Regions from separate parts of the Arthrobacter sp. THG-b23 genome, predicted to be linked through region 1. Evidence: predicted binding sites of a transcription regulator. Region 1 holds the regulator's gene; the other holds the start of a gene.
What was found. Region 1 encodes HrcA, which represses chaperone genes, less so after heat shock. Its sites were predicted from a motif close to TTNGCACTCGNNNNNNNCGAGTGCNAA; they were not measured.
Positions count from the first base shown of each region.

Region 2: a site for HrcA is predicted at 3,201-3,227, ahead of groL (chaperonin GroEL). Genes of this name have one in related genera too.

Region 1 is NZ_JBNHGM010000006.1:193,295-200,487, forward strand. It holds gene AC5RVD_RS12620 (16S rRNA (uracil(1498)-N(3))-methyltransferase) at 1-73, opposite strand, end outside; gene dnaJ (molecular chaperone DnaJ) at 76-1,206, opposite strand; gene hrcA (heat-inducible transcriptional repressor HrcA) at 1,281-2,294, opposite strand; gene AC5RVD_RS12635 (DUF3097 family protein) at 2,441-3,283, shown strand; gene AC5RVD_RS12640 (DUF4870 domain-containing protein) at 3,394-3,816, shown strand; gene AC5RVD_RS12645 (DUF4188 domain-containing protein) at 3,830-4,315, opposite strand; gene AC5RVD_RS12650 (TetR/AcrR family transcriptional regulator) at 4,371-4,997, shown strand; gene hemW (radical SAM family heme chaperone HemW) at 4,945-6,174, opposite strand; gene lepA (translation elongation factor 4) at 6,219-7,193, opposite strand, start outside.
Region 2 is NZ_JBNHGM010000003.1:428,243-435,435, reverse strand. It holds gene AC5RVD_RS08835 (uracil-DNA glycosylase) at 1-590, opposite strand, end outside; gene AC5RVD_RS08830 (DUF3263 domain-containing protein) at 921-1,229, shown strand; gene AC5RVD_RS08825 (LytR C-terminal domain-containing protein) at 1,291-1,941, shown strand; gene AC5RVD_RS08820 (cold-shock protein) at 2,199-2,405, shown strand; gene AC5RVD_RS08815 (TM2 domain-containing protein) at 2,475-2,993, opposite strand; gene groL (chaperonin GroEL) at 3,389-5,017, shown strand; gene AC5RVD_RS08805 (DUF4031 domain-containing protein) at 5,115-6,038, opposite strand; gene AC5RVD_RS08800 (RNase H family protein) at 6,122-7,129, shown strand.

The DNA.
Region 1 (7,193 bases):
CGAGGGTGAAGCTGTCGCCCGGGGCGACGGCGTCGAGCTCGCCGGGAGCGGTGAAGAACAGGTGGCTGGTCACGCCTAAAGGTTACCGAGCCGGTCCCGCAGGCGGGCGAAGACGCCCGTGCCGGAGGACGCCAGCTTGCCCTCGGTGTATTCCTCGCCGCGGGCCCGGGCCAGCCGGCGCAGCAGGTCCTCCTGCTCCGCATCCAGCTTGCTGGGGGTCTCCACATGCACGTGCACCTGCAGGTCGCCGCGACCGTAGCCGCGCAGGTGGGTCACGCCCAGGCCGCGCAGGGTGAGAGTCTCGCCCGCCTGCGTGCCGGGCTTGATGCTGATTTCCTGTTCACCGTCGAAGGTGTCCAGGGTGAGGTCGGTGCCCAGCGCGGCAGCGGTCATCGGCACCGAGAGAGTGACGTGCAGGTCGTCGCCCTCGCGGAGGAAATTCTTGTCCGGATTCACCCGGATTTCCACATACAGGTCACCCTGCGGTCCGCCCGCCGGTCCGGCTTCGCCCTGTCCTGCCAGCTGGATCCGCGTCCCGGTCCCGACACCCGCCGGGAGCTTGATGGTCAGCGAACGGCGGCTGCGGATGCGGCCCTCGCCGTTGCACTCGTTGCAGGGGTCGGGAATGATCGTGCCGAAGCCCTGGCAGCTGCCGCACGCGGCGGTGGTCATGACCTGGCCGAGGATGGACCGCACCGCACGCTGGACCTGGCCGGAGCCGCCACAGATGTCGCATGTGCGCGGGCTGGTACCGGGGCGACAGCAGCTGCCGTCGCAGGTGGGGCAGACGACCGCGGTGTCCACCTCGATCTTCTTGTTGACCCCGAAGACCGCGTCCTTGAGGTCGATCCGCACGTTGATCAGGGCGTCCTGGCCCCGGCGGGTCCGGGAGGCCGGGCCCGCGCCGCCTGCTCCGGCGCCGCCGAAGAAGCTTTCGAAGATGTCCTGGAAGGCGAAGCCGCCGCCGAAACCGCCGCCAAAGCCGTTGTCGTTGCCGTTCTCGTTGCCGGTGGTGTCGTAGATGCGCCGCTTCTGCGGGTCCGACAGCACCTCGTAGGCGTGGCTGACCTGCTTGAACTGTTCGGCCGCCTCCGGGCCGGGGTTCACGTCCGGGTGCAGTTTGCGGGCCAGCTTGCGGTAGGCCTTCTTGATTTCCTCGGTCGAGGCATCCTGGCTGACACCGAGGGCGTCGTAGTGGTTACTCACCTTAGTAGTACTTCACTTCCTGGGGATCGGTTCACCGGCGACGACGGCCGGTGGGGACACTGCGCGGCGTGTGGCTAGCCGGCGAGGATCCGTGACAAATAACGTGCGACGGCGCGCACTGCGGCCATGGTGGTGGGATAGTCCATCCGGGTGGGGCCGAGGATGCCGACCTTGGCCGTCGCGCCCGGGCCGTACCCGGTGGCCACCACCGAGGTTTCGGCCAGCGAACCGTAGGGGTTTTCGCTGCCGATGCTCACCGACATGCCCCGGGCGTCCTGGTGCAGCTCGGAGAGCAACTGCAGCAGCACCACCTGTTCTTCGAGGGCCTCGAGGATGGGGCCGATGCTCAGCTGGAAGTCGACCGTGGAACGGGCCAGGTTGGCCGTGCCGGCCATCAGGATCCGCTCCTCGTTCGTGGCCGCGGCGAGCTGTGCAAGCTGCGATGCCAGGGCCTCGGCCGTGCCCGCGGGCGCGGCCTCCGCCGGCACCGGGAAGGTCTTCAGCAGGCCCGGCACTGCCGCCAGCGCTTTTCCGGACAGAGCGGACAGGAACGCGGCGCGCAGCGTGGCCAGGGCATCCTCGGTAACGTCCGCGGGCAGCGCGGCGACATGCTGTTCCACCTTGCCGTTGTCTGCGATCAGCACCACTAAAACCCTGCGCGGACCCAGCAAGATGAACTCGATGTGCCGCACCCTGGCGGCACCCAGCTGCGGATACTGGATCACGGCCACCTGGTTGGTCAGCTGGGACAGCAAACGCACGGTGCGTTCCATGACATCGTCGAGGTCGTCGGCGCCGTCCAGCAGTTTCTGGATGGCGCGGCGCTCGGGGGCAGAGAGCGGCTTGACGTCCGAAATCCGGTCCACGAACAGGCGGTAGCCCTTGTCCGTGGGAATCCGGCCGGCACTGGTATGCGGGGCAACGATCAACCCGTCTTCTTCCAGCGCCGCCATGTCGTTGCGGATGGTGGCTGACGACACGCCCAGGCTGTGCCGGTCGACCAGTGCCTTGGAGCCCACCGGCTCGCGCGAGTGCACATAGTCTTCGACAATGGCGCGGAGCACTTCCAGCCTCCGGACCTCGCTCACTGCACTCCTCCTGTCTCCAACTCGTCTGCGGACAGACTGTTAGCACTCAACACGTCCAAGTGCTAAGTCTAATACGTCGCCGCCGTTGTTAGCATTGTCGGGCGGCCGTGCCGTGAGGACGACAACCAGCAGAGGACTTAAAGCTTATGAGCAGCTACGGCTGGGGCCCCCAGGATCTGACCGCCCCCAAGGTCCGGGCACTGCGCGAAATCGGCGCCGAACCGGGCCTGGTGCTGGAGGACGCACAGAGCGGCTGGGTCGGCGCCGTGGTTCGGGTGGAGAAGTCCGGGGGTGTGCATCTGGTTTCGCTGGAAGACCGGCGGGGCAAGGTCCGCTCGTTCCCGCTGGGCTTCGGCTTCCTGTTCGAGGGCGAGCCGGTGAAGGTGGTGCCGGCGGCGCCCGCCGCGAAGGCTCCCGTCCGGCAACGGACGGCATCCGGTTCGGTCAAGGTCGAGGGACAGCGGGCCAGGGTGGCGCGGGCCAGCCGGATCTGGGTCGAAGGCAAGCATGACGCGGAGCTCGTCGAAAAGGTCTGGGGAGACGACCTCCGGGTGGAGGGGATCGTGGTGGAACCCCTTCACGGCGTGGACGATTTGGCGGCGGCAGTGGCGGACTTCTCCCCCGGGCCGCAGCGCAGGCTCGGCATCCTGGTGGACCACCTGGTCCCCAATTCCAAGGAGTGGCGGATTGCCGAGGCCGCCATGGCCGTGCCCGCCGCCTCGGGCAACGTACTGATTGTGGGCCACCCCTATGTCGATGTGTGGCAGGCCATCAAACCCTCCGTCATCGGACGGGCCCAGTGGCCGGTGGTGCCGCGCGGCACCGATTGGAAGACCGGTATCCTCGCCGGTCTCGGCTGGCCGCACCGGACGCAGATCGACATCGCCGACGGCTGGAAGAGGCTGCTGGGCAGCGTCAACACCTACGCCGATCTGGAGCCCAGCCTGCTGGGCCGGGTGGAAGAAGTCATCGATTTCCTGACGGTTTGAGCCGGTTGGGGCCGGCGCCGGCGCCCGCGGAATGCACCGGATAGCGGGGTGGAACGGCTAGGCTAGGAACAGAAGTGAGCCATCAGCAGATTTTTCCGAAGGTAGGTCCAGTGTCCGATAACTCTGCTCGTAAGCAGCAGCCGGAGCGCAAGTCCGCTCCGCGCCAGCAGTACCAGAGCGCGTCGGCGTCCGCCTTGCCCCTGACCCCTTCGGAGGACCGGCAATGGGCCACCATGGCGCACTTCGGCGGCATTCTGGGCTGCTTCCCGTCCCTGGCGATCTACCTGATCTTCAAGGACCGGGGACCGTTTACCGCCCAGGAGTCCAAAGAGGCCCTGAACTTCACCGTGCCGCCCACCGTGGTGGCCATCATTGCGAACCTGCTGATCGTCATTCCGGCGGTCAGCGGACTCTTCGCCGTCATCGCGGCCGCCATCTGGGTCTTCCTGACGGTCAATTCCGTCATTGCCGGCGTCAAGTGCAACCGCGGCGTTCCGTACCGGTACGCCTACAACCTGCGCCTGTTCGGGTAGCGGCACCGCCCTCCTACCCTGCCTGCCGCGACAACCGCTGGCGCGCGGTGTTCATCCCCGCCGCGATCGGCACGTGGCCGGTCGCGGCTGCCAAACCGAAGCGCGGCATGTCGCTGTATACACTCTCGCGGCCTCCCGGCACCGTCTCGTAGGTTTCGTGCCACACGCCGACGTCCCCGCTGCCGGCCGATTCCCGCATGAAACGGCGCCAGGGTTCCAGGTGCGGCGCCGCGCGGTCGGACGCGAACCGCTGCAAATGTTCCGGGCTCTTCCAGTAGCTGACCAGGATCGTGGTGCGCCCGAGCCACTGGTGGTAGCCGAGCAGGCCGGCGTCCGGCGCCGCTGCCAGGTGCGCCAGCATCGCAGGCATCGCCGACGCGGTGCGTGCCACCTTGCCGACCTTCCACCATCGGTTGGCGCGCATCCCGATGAGGAAGACGGTGACCCGTTCGCTGCCCGGATCGGCCGTGAACCGTCCTGTGTGTACGTGTTCGAACATGAGCCGATTCCTCTCGTAACGTTGTTATAGAACATTGTTATGGAATACTTGGGGCATGGCAAGACCCATAGTCCACGATGATTCGGTGCGCCGCAAGCTCCTCGACACCGCCGCCACCCTGATAGCCCGCGACGGCGCAGCCGCCGTGTCGCTCCGGGCGATCGCGGCGGCGACCGGGACGTCGACGATGGCGGTGTACTCGCTCTTCGGCGGGAAGGCAGAATTGCTGACCGCCGTCCTCGACGACGGCTTTGCCTCCTTTGCGGCCGCCCAGCAGCGGGCCGCTCCCGGTGGGCTGGAAGCGCTGGGCAGGGCCTACCGGGCGTGGGCCCTGGAGCATCCCGTCCTGTACGGCCTCATGTTCGGCGGTTCATTGGCGAGCCAAGTGCCGTGCCGGCCAACGCCCGGCGCCGCGGAACCGGCGATCGCGCCGCTGTTTGCCGCCGTCGCCGCCGCCCTTCCCGGGGCATCGGACGACGACGTCGCGTCCATGGTCGGCGTTGTGTGGGGCCAGGTCCACGGGCTCGTCTCGCTGGAGCTGGCGGGCGCGCCCGCGGCGGGGTGGAGCTGGGACTCAGCCTACGAGGCGGCCCTCCACCGGGTGGGCCGGTCGCTGGAGGCCGGGGCGGTCAGTCCTCGAGCAACCGCCGCACCACGGCGTCGGCCAGCAGCCGGCCCTTGAGGGTGAGCCGGATGGTGCCGGCGAAGGCCGCGGCGGGGTCGACCAGGGCATCGGCGATCAGTCCGGCCACGGCCTTCCGCCCGTTTGGCCCCAAATCCCGGGTGTGCAGCCCGTCGATGATGCGGGTCTGCAGCATTACGTGTTCCAGCTGACGGGTGCCGGTGTCCAGCGTCTCGCGGCCGGCTGCCGGAGAGACCCCCGTGGCCAAACGCTGGGCGTACGCCGCGGGGTGCTTCACGTTCCACCACCGGACGCCACCCATGTGCGAATGTGCGCCGGGACCGGCTCCCCACCAGTCGTCCCCGCGCCAGTAGGCCAGGTTGTGCCGGCAGCGGTCCCCGGGAGTGCGGGCCCAATTGCTGACCTCGTACCATTCGAAACCTGCGGCGCCGAGGCGCGCGTCGGCGATCTCATACTTCGCGGCGTGGTCATCGTCGTCGATGCCGGGCACTTCGCCGCGGCGGATCTGGGCGGCGAGTTTGGTGCCTTCCTCGACGATCAGGGCGTACGCGGAGATATGGTCCGGCGTGCAGCTGATCGCGGAGTCGAGGCTGGCTTCCCAGTCCGCGATGGATTCGCCCGGCGTGCCGTAGATCAGGTCAAGGCTGACATTCAGCCCTGCGTCGCGTGCCCACTGCACGGCCTGCGGCACCCGTTCCGGGTCGTGCGTCCGGTCGAGCACCTGCAGCACGTGCGGCACGGCCGACTGCATGCCGAAGGACACCCGGGTGAAACCGGCGTCGGCCAGGATCTGCAGCGACTGCGGGGTGACCGAGTCCGGGTTGGCTTCGGTGGTGACTTCGGCGCCCGGCTCCAGACCCCACAGGCCCGCCGCCTGGCGCAGCATCGACGCCAGGTCCGCCGCCGGCAGCAGGGTGGGCGTGCCGCCCCCAAAGAAGACAGTGGACAGCGGCCGGTCCGGCACACCGGAACCGCGCAGTACCCGCGCGGCCAGATCCAACTCCGTGTTCAGCGTGCCCGAGTACTCATCCTGCGACGCCCCCGAACCCAGCTCCTTGGCGGTATAGGTGTTGAAATCGCAGTAGCCGCAGCGCACCCGGCAGAACGGAATGTGCACATACAGGCAGAACGCGCGGTCTTCCGCACCTTCCGCCGCCTGGGCGGGCAGCAGACCGTCGGCCGGCGCCGGGTCCCCAAGGGGCAGGACGCTAGGCACTGAGGCGGGCCTCCGCCGTCGTTGTTGTCACACGCACTGCCGAACTACTTCTTTGCCTTGTCCTTGGAGTCATCCGACGACAGCGCGGCGATGAAGGCCTCCTGCGGGACCTCCACGCGGCCGACCATCTTCATCCTCTTCTTGCCTTCCTTCTGCTTCTCCAGCAGCTTGCGCTTGCGGGAGATATCGCCGCCGTAGCACTTGGCGAGCACGTCCTTGCGGATGGCGCGGATGTTTTCGCGCGCGATGATGCGGGATCCGATGGCGGCCTGGATGGGAACTTCGAACTGCTGGCGCGGGATGAGTTCGCGCAGCTTGGAGGTCATCATCACGCCGTAGCTGTAGGCCTTCTCGCGGTGCGTGATGGCGCTGAACGCGTCAACCTGTTCGCCCTGCAGCAAGATGTCCACCTTGACCAGGTCGGCCACCTGCTCGCCGTCGGCCTTCCAGTCCAGCGAGGCATAGCCGCGGGTGCGCGACTTGAGGTTGTCGAAGAAATCGAAAACGATCTCGGCCAGCGGCAGCCGGTAGCGCAGCTCCACGCGGTCCTCGGAGAGGTAGTCCATCCCCTTCATCTCCCCGCGGCGGGACTGGCAGAGCTCCATGATGGTGCCGACGAACTCGTTGGGCGCGAGGATGGTCGCCGAAACCATCGGCTCGCGGACCTCGGAGACCTTTCCGTCCGGGTATTCGCTCGGGTTGGTTACCGTCGCGACGCTCTTGTCCTCCAGCGTGACTTCGTAGACCACGTTCGGCGCCGTGGAGATCAGGTCCAGCCCGAACTCGGCCTCGAGCCGTTCGCGGGTGATTTCCAGGTGCAGCAGGCCGAGGAAGCCGACGCGGAAGCCGAAGCCGAGGGCAGCGGAGGTCTCCGGCTCGTAGATCAGTGCCGCGTCGTTGAGCTTGAGCTTGTCCAGCGCGTCGCGCAGTACCGGGTAGTCCGTGCCGTCGATCGGGTAGAGCCCGGAAAAGACCATGGGCTTGGGGTCTGCGTAGCCGCCCAGGGACTCGGCCGCCGG
Region 2 (7,193 bases), on a different contig from region 1:
TCGCGGCCCCAGAGCAGGGCCACCAGCGGTCCGCCGCGCTGGGCCAGCGCCCGGACCGCGAGTTCGGTGATTTGCTCCCACCCCTTGTTGCGGTGGGAGCCGGCCTTGCCGGCCTCCACAGTCAGCGCGCGGTTGAGCAACAACACGCCCTGGTCGCTCCAGGCGCTCAGGTCTCCGTGTTGCGGCGGCCGGATACCCAAATCCATCTGCAGTTCGCGGTAGATATTGGCCAAGCTGCGCGGCAGGGGCCGCACGTGCCGTTCGACGGCGAAGGCCAGTCCGATCGAGTGTCCTGGCGTGGGATAGGGGTCCTGGCCGACGATCAGCACCTTGACCTTGGACAGCGGCCGCTGGAACGCCCGCAACACGTTGGCCGGGGCAGGCAGCAAAGTCTTTCCGGCGGCGCGCTCGCCGTCCAGATAGGAGGCCAAATCCCAGAGCAGCGGTTCGGCCGGTGCGAGCACCTCGGCCCACTCGGGATGGATTACCGCGGAGAGTTCCCGGGGGGAGGCGAACGGATACGGTGCGCCAAAGTCCGCCGCGGGCGGCTGGGCAGGCAGCGGGAAGAGGGCACCGTCGTCGTAGTTCACCGTTCTATCTTTGCGGAAACCACCCGCCGGCAGGCAATCGGGCACCGCGGGCACTGCCGCCAGCGGGCAACCAGGCCACGGCGGGTACTGCCGGCAGTGCTAGTCAGTCACCGCGGGCACTGACGCCGACGGACCATCGGGCGCTGCCGCCAGCGGCAAGCAGGCCACGGCGGGCACTGCCGACAGCGGCCAGTGAGGCACTGCGGGCACTGCCGGCCAGCGGCCAGTCCGGACCCGGCCGGGCGGGGTGAATGACATGCCTGTGATTCGCACTTATCATGGGGACGGTATTGATTGCTGTCAGCAAGTACTAGGAAGCGCAGGTGTGTTGTGGCAGGTTCGGCCGAGGCCAGTGCCTTTTCCATCGAGGCAGAGGTTGACGACGCCAGCCCCCTGAGCGAACGCGACCAGCGGATGCTGGCCCTGGAGCGGCAGTGGTGGAAGTATGCCGGAGCCAAGGAACAGGCCATCCGCGAACTGTTCGACATGTCCGCCACGCACTACTACCAGATCCTGAATGCGCTGATCGACACCGAGGATGCGCTGGCGCACGATCCGATGCTGGTGAAGAGATTGCGTAGACTACGTACGTCCCGCCAGCGCGCGCGCACTGCTCGCAGGCTGGGCACCGACGCCTAGATCCGGGACGGCCTGGTAGGCCGGTTTCCGTTTCTCCACCACCAAGGATGCACTGTACGCGATGACCAAGTACCCCCGGGATGAGTTCGACCAGGTCCCTGAAACTTCAGACCGCCACGGTGTGCACCGCGCCCGCATGGCGACGCCGAAGTCCAACGGCCTGGGCCTGATCGTCCTGGCAGCGGTACTTGCACTGGCGGTGGGGGCCTTGTCGTTCTTCGTGCTCCCGCTGCTGGGGGGCGGGGGATCTCCGACTCCGGTCGCCGCGCAGACCAGCACCGCAACTGCCGCTGCTTCACCGTCGGCGACGGCACAGCAAACCAAAACCCCGGAACCAACGGAAACAGCCACCCCGACGGCCACCAAAGAGGCGACCAGCGAGCCCACGGATGAGCCCACCGAGGAAGCAACCGAGGAACCCACGGAAGAGGCCGCCGCCGTCAACAAGCAGGACCCGGTGATGATCCTCAACGGCACCGGTGTGACCGGACTGGCCGGAACCGTATCGCAGAGGGTGCAGGCGGACGGTTGGTCGATCGCGGTCGTGGACAACTGGGGCGGCGCACCGCTGGCCGGCTCGGTGATCTTCTACAACCCGGGCCAGGAAGCCAACGCGCGGGCCCTCGGTGAATTGCTGGGCATCAGTGCTTTGCAGGCAAACGGCAACGTCTCGCAGTACGTCACCGTGGCGCTCGGTCCCGGCTACCAATAAACGTCCCGGCTACCAATAAACGCAGGCGTTCGGACCCCGCTACCTATAAACGCAGGCGCTGGGCACGGGCCGCCAAGAGGCCTTGGCGCTGGACCCGCAGTACCCATGGGAAGCGTCCGCCCGTGCGGTATTCGGTTACGCCTCAATAACTTAAGTGTGCCACAGCTCACTTTTCTGCCCCTGCTTGGTTTAGGGTAAAACCACTCTGCCGCCGAACCGTAGGCGGCAGGCTGGAACTACTGAGTATGGAGAACGCTATGGCGCTGGGAACCGTCAAATGGTTCAACGCGGAAAAGGGCTACGGCTTTATCACCGTGGACGAAGAAAATTCCGATGTTTTTGTCCACTGGTCCGCTATTCAAATGGATGGTTACCGTTCCCTGGATGAGGGGCAGCGCGTAGAGTTCCAGATCGGCCAGGGCCAGAAGGGCCCGCAGGCAGAAGAGGTCCGGGTCGCGCCGTAGCAGACCCGCAACGACGACGACGGCGGAGGCTGGGGTGCCTCCGCCGCCGGTTCGTCGCGCCGATGGGGCCTACTCCTTCAGCGGGACTCCGCGGGCATCGCGCTTGAACGGTTCCGCCCCGACCAGGATCATGATGCCCTCGACGAAGCCCCAGACGGCGCCGAAGCCAAACGTCAGGAAGGTGACCACAATCTGCACCACGCCGATGGCGACGTGGCCCAGGTAGAACCGGTGCACGCCCAGGCCGCCCAGCAGGATGCCCAGCAGGCCGCCGATCAGCCGCGACTTCTGCTCGGGGTAGTAGTAGCCCTGGGGAGCCCCGTAATACTGCTGCTGGCCGTAGGGCTGCCCCGGCTGGCCCGGCTGCGAGTATTGCTGTCCCGGGGCGCCGTAGGGTTGCTGGCCGAAGGGCTGCTGCCCGGGAGCGGGCTGCTGCTGCCCCGGAACCCCGTAACCGGGCTGCCCGGAAGGCTGCGGGCCGGATGCGCCGTACGGCCGCTGACCGCCGAGCGGCCTCGTCGGGTTCGGGCCCGGTGCCAGGGGTTCGGTGGGGTTGCTGGTGTTCTTTTCGTCCGGTGATTCAGACATGGTTCTCCGACCTTTGCCCGGTGCGGGGCCGATAGTTTGCTTGCGCTGTCTTACCTGCCAATCTACGCGGGACGTGCCGGCCGTTTCCATGGGGGTCCACCCTGATTGTTGGACCGGGGGCGCTCAGGGGAATCGCGATCCGCGAAGCGGTCCGGCCGGCAGCCGCCAACAGCTTGCACTCGACACCTGCGAGTGCTAATTATTGAGTTAGCACTCTCGCGGGCTGACTGCTAAGAAAGCCCGTAGGGAGTGAAACCCGCCACCTCGGTGAGGTGAGCGGCGCGGCGTACAGAAACCGCCGTCGTCGTGAGCCGTCCGTCGCGGGCACCGCAGGTGGCCAGCAGCCGTGAAAAGCTGCGTCCAGTGTCTATTGTCCAGAAGGGACGTAAGCCGCTATGGCAAAGATCATTGCATTTGACGAAGAGGCCCGCCGCGGCCTCGAGCGCGGACTGAACATCCTCGCTGACGCCGTGAAGGTGACCCTCGGCCCGCGTGGCCGCAACGTCGTGCTCGAGAAGAAGTGGGGCGCCCCCACGATCACCAACGATGGTGTGTCCATCGCCAAGGAGATCGAGCTGGACGACCCGTACGAGAAGATCGGCGCCGAGCTGGTCAAGGAAGTCGCCAAGAAGACCGACGACGTCGCCGGTGACGGTACCACCACCGCGACCGTCCTGGCCCAGGCCCTGGTCAAGGAAGGCCTGCGCAACGTTGCTGCCGGCGCCGACCCGCTGAGCCTGAAGCGCGGCATCGAGAAGGCCGTTGACGCCGTCACCGCCGAGCTCATCGCTTCCGCCAAGGAAATCGAGACCAAGGAACAGATCGCCGCCACCGCGTCCATCTCCGCCGGAGATCCGCAGATCGGCGAGCTGATCGCCGAGGCCCTGGACAAGGTGGGCAAGGAAGGCGTCGTCACGGTCGAGGAGTCCAACACCTTCGGCCTGGAGCTGGAACTCACCGAAGGCATGCGCTTCGACAAGGGCTACCTGTCCGCGTACTTCGTCACCGACGCCGAGCGCCAGGAGACGGTCCTTGAGGATCCGTACATCCTGATCGTCAACTCCAAGATCTCCAACGTGAAGGACCTGGTTGGCATCCTGGAGAAGGTCATGCAGTCCGGCAAGCCGCTGCTGATCATCGCCGAGGACGTCGAGGCCGAGGCCCTGGCCACCCTGATCGTGAACAAGATGCGCGGCACCTTCAAGTCCGTTGCCGTTAAGGCTCCGGGCTTCGGCGACCGCCGCAAGGCCATGCTGGCCGACATCGCCATCCTGACCGGCGGCCAGGTCATCGCCGAAGAGGTCGGCCTCAAGCTGGAGAACGCCACCCTGGACCTGCTGGGTCAGGCCCGCAAGGTGGTTGTCACCAAGGACGAGACCACCATCGTCGAAGGTGCCGGCGAAGCCGACGCCATCGCTGGCCGCGTCAACCAGATCCGCGCCGAGATCGAGAACTCCGATTCGGACTACGACCGCGAGAAGCTGCAGGAGCGCCTGGCCAAGCTGGCCGGCGGCGTTGCAGTCATCAAGGCCGGTGCCGCAACCGAGGTCGAGCTCAAGGAACGCAAGCACCGCATCGAGGACGCTGTCCGCAACGCGAAGGCTGCCGTTGAGGAAGGCATCGTCGCCGGTGGCGGCGTGGCCCTGATCCAGGCCGGCGCCAAGGCGTTCGCCAACCTCAACCTCGAAGGCGACGAAGCAACCGGCGCCAACATCGTCAAGGTTGCCATCGACGCTCCGCTGAAGCAGATCGCCCTCAACGCCGGCCTGGAGCCGGGCGTCGTGGCCGACAAGGTGCGCGGGCTGGCCGACGGCCACGGCCTGAACGCTGCCACCGGTGTCTACGAGGACCTGCTGGCTGCGGGCGTGAACGATCCGGTCAAGGTCACCCGCTCTGCCCTGCAGAACGCGGCGTCCATCGCCGGCCTGTTCCTGACCACCGAGGCCGTTGTAGCCGACAAGCCGGAGAAGGCCGCTCCGGCCATGCCGGGCGGCGACGAGATGGGCGGCATGGGCGGCTTCTAAGCTTCCCCGCCACCACCTCGGCCCGACAACGGGCCACGGTTTAGCGAGGCGCGGTTCCCTTCACGGGAGCCGCGCCTTGCGGCCTTAACTCCTCGCCTCAACCCCTCTCCGGGCGGAGCCAGGCCGGCCCCTCGTGCCGCCAGGCGTCCAGCTCCGCGTAGAGGTTCTGCCTCGCACGCTCCAGCCACTTCTCCCGGGCCGCGGGTGTCCGGTACAGCGGATCCAGCGTCAGGAGACGGCGGATGACGGCCGTGCGCCCGGCGGCGAAGTCGGCGTCGGGCACGTGCGCATAGTCTTTGCGGACGTCCCGGACATAGCTGCGGTACTCCGCCGGTGTTGCGCCGAGGACGGACAGATCGGCGTCGCACAGCAGGGCACCGGACCCATCCTGCGGGCCGGGCGAGTGGCTGGCTGTGAGCAGGACCAGCCGGACCACCTCGGCCGTCTCCTCACTGCTGCAGCCGGCCGCCGGCAGGCAGGCAGCCGCCAGGTCTGCCGATTCCTGTTCATCCACGCCGGGCCGGCCGTTGTAGACGGCGTCGTGGAACCATGCCGCCAACCACACCGCCCGTGGCCGGGGACCGGACGCGGCGGGGGAAGTGAGCTGCTCCAGCGCCTCCAGGACGGCCAGCAGGTGTCCGGGGCCATGGTAGTGCCGGTGCGGTTCTGCCCAGCGGTCCAGCAGGTCGCGGCCGAGGTCCTGCTGCCCGGGCAGCAGCTCGTTCCACCGGCGCAGCAGTACCCGGCGCAGTTTTTCCGGGCGTTGACGGGCCGGGACGCGCAGCCCGCTCGCCTGTAGCCGGCGGGTCAGGTCGCCGGCGCTGACCTCGACGGCACCCAGCTGGACCAGCTCGCCGTAGCGGCTGGCCGGCACGTCGTAGTGATCCCGGTCGAAGGCCCGCTCGCGAATGCCGGCGGCCGCCGCGAAGCGGTGCAGTTCGGCCAGCGAGGTGTCAGAGACCAAGTGGGAAAAGTGGGTGCCGTGCGCCGGCCAGAGCGGAGGATCGATGAGTATTGCCACGTGCCCAGCCTAGGGCCAGGAATGTTTGCCATGTGCCCCGCCCAGGGCCAGGAACGGTGGCAGGATCTGAAAAGATGGAGCTCATGACTATCACTGCTGCCGCCGATGGCTCCGCGCTCGGCAATCCCGGTCCGGCCGGCTGGGCCTGGTACATCGACGACACCGCGTGGGCTGCCGGCGGCTGGCCGCACGGCACCAACAACCAGGGCGAGCTGATGGCCGTGCTGGACCTGTTCCGGGCCACGGCGCACCTGCCGCAGGAACACCTGCGCGTGTTGTGCGACAGCCAGTACGTGATCAACTGCGTGACCAAGTGGATGCCGGGCTGGAAGCGGCGCGGCTGGAAAAAGGCCGACGGCAAGCCGGTGCTGAACGTCGACTTGCTCAAGGACATCGACGCCGCGATCAAGGGGCGCAGCTACGAGTTCGAGTGGGTGAAGGGCCACGCCGGACACAAGCTGAACGAAGCCGCCGACGAACGCGCCCGCGCGGTGGCCCTCGCCTTCCAGAACGGCACCGGCGCACCGGCCGGCCCGGGCTTTCCCGGCGGACCGGGAACCTCCGGCAGCGCCGTCTTCGAATCGGCGCCGGCTGCTGCCGCCCGCACGGGAAACACACCGGCGGCCCGGGCGGCAGCGGAGCCGGGTTCTCCCGGAAACGGAGCGGGGCGGTCGGCAGCAGCAGTCGTGCCGGAGCCGGACCTGTTCTCCGAGTTGGAAGACTTCGCGGATGCCGCCGCAGAAGGGGACGCCGCGGAAGAGCTGGTCGTGCGGCTGGAGCAGGAGCTGCTCAGTCCCGCCGTCCGGGCGGACTACGGGCGCCTGGCCGTGCTGCTGCACCCCGACTTCGCCGAGATTGGCGAAGCCGGCCGGATGTGGACGCGGGACGCCATGATCAGCGAACTCCAGGAAAGCCCTGAGCTGGACGCCTCAATGGAGGTCTTCGCCGTCGAACGGCTCGGTGAAGACAGCATCCTGCTGACCTACCGCAGCATCCGCCGCGACGCGTCGGCACTGCGCAGTTCGCTCTGGCTGCGCGATGGCGGGCGGTGGCGCCTGCGCTTCCACCAGGGCACGCCCGAGCAGGACTGAACGCCGGCCGCGCGCCCGGCCATGTGCCCCCGCGCGCCAACACCGCGCCCGCACACCGCGCCGT